Regions from separate parts of the Paenibacillus sp. FSL H7-0716 genome, predicted to be linked through region 2. Evidence: riboswitches for the same ligand, from Rfam matches in the RefSeq annotation. Region 2 holds a riboswitch; the other holds the start of a gene.
The links. A riboswitch is a leader RNA that binds a small molecule or an ion and turns the genes downstream of it on or off. The one in region 2 is predicted to bind cyclic di-GMP.
Positions count from the first base shown of each region.

Region 1: another riboswitch for cyclic di-GMP. It lies ahead of MHH60_RS28325 (response regulator transcription factor); the one in region 2 lies ahead of MHH60_RS07350 (NPCBM/NEW2 domain-containing protein).

Region 1 is NZ_JBBODA010000037.1:22,007-25,121, forward strand. It holds gene MHH60_RS28315 (hypothetical protein) at 1-122, opposite strand, end outside; gene MHH60_RS28320 (hypothetical protein) at 109-303, opposite strand; gene MHH60_RS28325 (response regulator transcription factor) at 469-1,146, opposite strand; cyclic di-GMP riboswitch class I at 1,243-1,330, opposite strand; gene MHH60_RS28330 (alpha/beta fold hydrolase) at 1,407-2,216, opposite strand; gene MHH60_RS28335 (sigma-70 family RNA polymerase sigma factor) at 2,261-2,767, opposite strand; gene MHH60_RS28340 (histidine kinase) at 2,846-3,115, opposite strand, start outside.
Region 2 is NZ_JBBODA010000004.1:170,904-174,018, forward strand. It holds gene MHH60_RS07340 (EAL domain-containing protein) at 1-155, shown strand, start outside; gene MHH60_RS07345 (hypothetical protein) at 271-837, shown strand; cyclic di-GMP riboswitch class I at 995-1,081, shown strand; gene MHH60_RS07350 (NPCBM/NEW2 domain-containing protein) at 1,340-3,115, shown strand, end outside.

The sequences.
Region 1 (3,115 bases), on a different contig from region 2:
GTCAATCCCGGAATGTGTGTAAGCTCTGTTTGTGCATATTCCAGCCGTGCTTTCCAATCCGTGTACGCGATCAACCAATTCTCAACTTTTTCATAAGGGGTTATCTGTTCAGCTAACAACATAAGCCGCTCCCCCGTTTCCTATCCGACTATCCAGACATAATCCACACTCCGTTTCTTTTCGACACATGTCGATCATCCTTTCATCCATCATTTTGGGACAACCCAAACGGCGAATGAGAATCAAGAACCACATTGGACTTGTCCCGTTCTCCACATGACAGACAACTATCCCATGCTTCATCTTTTAGTTGCTTTTGCCACAAATCCCTCCTATTCATAGTGGGCCATTTCTATCAATTCCTATCCCACCTTATACCTAATTTTATCAATTTTCGATACCATCCGGCAGGATGATTTTTTAGTCACCCTAATGCTTTAGAACCTTGTCGAAATAAATCGAAAATCGTCACCGGGTATCGTGCTCCTTATTGTCCGAGTGTTTCTCTAGTCCAAGTCGTTTTGCCTTTACTGCTGCTTCTTTAATGGATTTCGTACCGAGCTTTCTACTAATATGACGAACATGCGTCTTCATTGTATTAGGTGAAATACCCATCAACTGAATCAACTTGGATTTGGAATGGCCCCAAGCGATTAATTGCAGCACTTCCTTTTCAGTCACGGTCAGCTTACAGCAAAGTTCCTTACGCTTCAACCGGGTGAGTTCCTCGCGAAGTACCTTCGATGCTATCGGATGTAACGAGGAGCTACGGTGATACGCTTCCCGAATTGCGATGATGATGTCGCCCGTATAGGTTTTACTTATAAAGTTTACCGCTCCGACTGTTATTGCTTCGACAACAACTTCGGGGTCTGTACTTGAGGCCACGATAATAATTGGAATATCTTTTTTTGCAAGAATGTCCTTGGAAGCATCTAGCCCATCGTGCCCGGACGACCCAAGTGTTGTATTCACCACCACAACATCCACGTCCAACTGTAAACTAGCTCGCAGCGCCTCTTCTTTTGTAACGGAAATGTTAATGAGATGAATATCCGTCGCTTTTGCGAGCAAACCAGTAAAGCGACGGCACCATTCCCTGTCGTTGTCAGCTAGCACAACTTTTATATTCGCTTTACCAGCCATCGTAGACAATTTCGAATGAAATTCTGCTTGGATATCTTATTCCCCTCCAATCCTCCAAATAACAAAAACACGACCCCATAGGCCGTGTTTGGCAAATTGGGTAACCCGGCGGTCATCACTTGAACAGTGAGAAGATCCGTGGCTTTGCGTCACTGCCTTTCGGTCAGCTTTGCCTCTTCCAGTATGAATTTAGTCGACGATTTATCCTGCTACACATAAATATGAATTTGAATTCGTATGGATACTCAAAACTTTCGTCCTTAAGAGTACCTTTGGATCAGCCCGTTAGTTTCTATTAAATGATTTTCCTCTAAAAAGTGTTGGACACTCTCATTAAATCGTTGTGGCTGACACAAATTGCTAGGATCATAAGAGTCCTCAATAACTTCAAAGCGTACATTAGCAAGCAACTTCGCGGTCTCCTTCATATGCCTAACTCCTGTAAGTGTATTTGCTCCTACAATACACAACACGGGCACTTCAATCAGGGGAAGAAAATGGGTATAGTCAATCCTACTGACAGCTATCCTCTGTTTATGCAATTCTCTGGATCTTTTTTCCAGAATCCCTTTTCTTATCGCACGGTAAGCCAAGTCCCACCTGTAATACATAATCTTAAGTGAGCGTATAAAGAATTCACCAGGCAAGTAGTAGGATAGCCAACCGACGGCAGTTATCGCATATAACATTTTTCCCGGAATGGTTGTCATGACATTTTTACTAAAGCTATCAGATATGATGATTGCACTTACTTGATCCGGAAATAATTGCGAGAATTTTTGGGCCAATACACCGCCATACGAAACGCCAACGAGTACAGCTCGTTTAATACCCAAATAAGCAAGCAGTATGCTGAGATCTTCACATTGGGTTTCAATGATGCTATCATTAGGAACCATTAATTTCCCCGATTGTCCGTTTCCCCTTAGATCAACAAGTACAATTTTACATGATCTCTTGAAAAATTCTATCTGAGGCCCAAACATCTCGTGAGTTAATCCAAAACCATGAATAAAAATAAGGGGAGTTCCTCTACCATAAACTTCAAAGTACAGTGAAGTCCCGTTCACATTCCAGAGTGGCAATATTCCCAACTCCTTATCTATCAAGATCCTCAATGATAGGTTACTCTTTCACTGATAAACTCTCGACAATAGCGCAAATATGTTTTGATCGTTCCAACATCCATATTTAATATTTTACTTACATCTCCCAGTGAAAAGCGGTGACAATAAAAAAGAATAACAACCATCCTATGTTTTTCTGGTAAAGCATCAATGGCTTGATTCACTTGTTGCTGTGTGCCTGTTAAGCATCCTGTTTCACAAGCTGCTTCCGTCTGTGTCCAAGCTTCTTTCTGCTTCCGCAGTCGTTGCAAGCATGAATTCATAGCAACCTTAAATATCCAGATTTTTAGATGATTACAAAGATCGACATTATTGAGATTTTGATACACAAGAATAAAAGTTTCGGCCACAACCTCTTCCGCATCATGCCCACTTTTTAACATACGAGAAGCCACGTCATATATTTTATCTTTGTACATGTTAACCAATTCCACAAATGCATTAAGATTTCCGCCGCTAGCTAGTATAACAAGTCGTCCTTCGAGTGAATACACATCTCACTCCTCCCCAAAAGTACCTATTGCGTAATCCTTCGTTTTGATTAAGGCAAACCTCAGATAACATATAGAACGCTACGTTTCTTCCAGTTGAATGAGAGGATCAAAATCGGCCACGATCAACACATCCATATGACGCCCATGACGCAAAATCGGCCTAATCACTGGTGGTTTCCATATTTTTTCCCACAAGATCCGCTTGGATTGTCCGATAATTATTTGTGTACTTTGAATATCGTTAGCTTTGTTCAGCAACATATATGGAATTTGCCTCCGATTCCGGGCAAACAGCATTATGAACCTGCCGCCCAACCGCGCTGTCAAGTCTTCCAACACTTTGATGCG
Region 2 (3,115 bases):
CTAAACAATTTTTAGAAAAAGCTTTAGAAATCCAATCCGTTCCTTTAGCAGAAGGGGTGGAGTTTAGAGAGGACTTTGAATGGCTTAAGCAGAGTGGTTATCAGTTGTTTCAGGGATATTTATTTGGAAAGCCTGATCCTATTCCCAAACAGTAATCCTAATGAGTATATATCCGTCCAGAGGATGAGATGAATTTCAGGTCAGAGTCCGATTACAGATAATTCAATGGGATGTACAATTTAGGTAATTGAAAAGGGGGACGGGATGGATATGAAATGGCATCAATTTGTAACGCGCTGGGCAGATTCTAGGGGCTTTGATGGACGAGAGATTGATTATCAATGGCCTTCTCCCTCCTTTCCGGTCATCAGTATTCGCAGTAATCTAGGGCGATACTCAGGTCAAGCGTATGGTCGTGGAGGTAAACCCCGTGTGAAGACAGCCGTTGGATTAATCGCTATTGGAGATGTAGCTGTAGGCTTGATTTCCATAGGTGCGATAAGCGTGGGCGTACTATCCTTAGGAGCAATATCACTAGGAATGTGGTTAGCCCTTGGAGCGATAGCACTTAGCTGGCTTGGCTTCGCAGTGGGAGCCATTGCGATAGCAGGGGTGGCTGTAGGAGCGATCGCAATCGCGGAAAAAGCGTTGGGGGCCATCGCCATAGGGGATACGGCGTTTGGTGCGATAGCGATAGGCAGGATCGCTGGGGGTGCCATAGCTATCGGACAATGGGCATATGGTGTAATCGCAGTTGGCGAACATGGTTTCGGATTAATTCCCGTCACGGGCGATGTATGGAATTGGTTCCGGCGCTTGTTTGGATCGGGGAGTTAAGTAGACCTACAGTCCTAAAGGATGCCCTTCTCTTCCGGGATAGTCAATAAATAATATCTATCACCTAAGAAAAACTAATTGCAATTACCTATACTCATTTCATACCAATTAATCATGCGATCAGATCTAGGCTTATGTTACTCTTTGAATGTATTCGAAACTTCATAGGCAAACCTATGGAAATGTAGGGACGCAAAGCTAAAGGGACTAAGGTTATCATAACTATTGTCAGCCAGCTGCCAAAGAGTGTGTAACGCTTTTTGTTAAAATATAAGAAAGTATACGTTATACACCTATACTTAATATCTTATATTTCTCGCTTAAACGCTTACCGTCCTTATAAGGACGCCACAGGTGTTTATGCTTGTTAAGGTTTAATAAAAATTAAGTCTTAATTTTTAGGCGACTTTATACGCAATCAAGCTACTCTTTTGGGGTAGTTTTTTTTGTGCCCATTTTTGGGCACTGGAGAGATTCATATGACATCTGGGGGTAAGAAGTGATGAAGAAAATGATTGCGATCGCTACATCGGCAGCCATGTTGGCCAGTTTTTCAAGTGAGGCAGGTTATGCTTTAGCAAGTGAGGTAAGCAAGGTAAATGTAACAACAACAGTGGCACAAAGTAAGGTCAACTTATTAAGCAACGCTTCGGTTATTCCGTTTGAGCTGTACGGCAAGGATGCTCTAAATGCCTATAATGAGGTTTTTAGAATGAATCCAGCAAATATTAAATCCATCACAAATAACGGTGGCAACTACTCAGGCTCGCCTATAGCTAAGGCTATGGATGGGGATATGAGCACGCATTGGGAGACTGGCAAACCGAATAGTTCAACGTTTACGAATGAGGTTGTGTTTGTTTTCAATGAGTCCACTGAATTAAATAGAATGGTATACGCGGCTAGGCAATCCGGTGCTAAAGGTAAAGGTTTTGCTCAAGAATTTGATATCTATGGCTCCACTACCGATGCGGGTGATTTTACGCTCGTGTCTTCTGGAGAATATACAGGCTCAACCGGTGATGTAGTGGAGATTCAGTTCGCACCTACGGTTTTTAAGAGACTTAAATTTGTCTTCAAAAAAGCGAACCAAGATTGGGCGAGTGCGGCTGAGTTTTCTTTTTATAAAGAGGATAGTCTCTCTGCTAAAATGAAAAATTTATTTACAGATGATACCCTGAGCCAAGTTAGTGCTGCCTTTAATACGACAGAGAAATTAACAGCTTTAGAGAATGAAGTGCAGGCACATCCACTGTATACGCAGTTTAAAGAAGAGATAGAGAATGCAAAGATCCTTTTGGAGAACCATCAGGTAGAGGCAACGGCAGCCAAGGTTTCGAAGCTAAAAGGGTATGGTACAGCCTATGAAAATGCCTATAGCCAAGCGTATAGAATGCCAAATGCAAACGTATCAAAAGTAACGGTGAACGGTGGAAGCTACCCAGGTACGAAGCCTGAATATATGCTGGATGACCAGCCCACTACGCATTGGGAAACGAACAAAAACAATGATGCAAGCTTCACGAATGAAGTTGTGTTTGAACTAGCGCAAGCGGAAGTGCTGGACAGAGTAGCTTTTTTAGCTAGAGATAATCGCAAAGGATTCCCAGAGGCTTTTGAAATCTATGCATCAGAGACGAGTAAAGGAGAGACCTTCCAACTGGTATCTAGCGGAACCGCGATTAGTACCAATGATTTTCTGGAATTTAAATTCGAACCGACGAAGTTTAAAAGATTAAAATTTAAGTTCACAAAAGCTAATATTAACAGACCTTTTGCGGCTGAATTTAGATTTTATACAGAAGATAAAGTAAGCGAAGCTGTAAATGGTATTTTCACAGATGGAACGATGAGTGCGGTTGTGTCTGCTTATAATAACGTTGCAAAAATCAATGAATTGGAGGAAGCGGCAAAAGTACATCCGCTCTATCCAATCCTTAAAGATTCATTGGAACTAGCTAAGAAGCTGGTTAATGGCGAGGTTCAAATCGAAGGTACCATCATTGAGGCGGAACAACGTGGAGATATGAAAAAGCATGCGCAGGAAAACCTGAGAATTGGTTTTGGTACGAACAACCAGCCTACAGGTCTCGTTGCAATGCCTGGAGATACGATCAACGTTTATGTGGACGCAGCTTCTAACGATAAGCTACCTTCTTTAGTCTTTTCTCAACAAGAGGCCGCTTGGAATGTTTGGGCTAGAGGTGTGCAATTGCGTCCAGGTAAGAACATTATAACCGTTCCTGAATTTGCTACGAATAGTTATTATGCACATGAA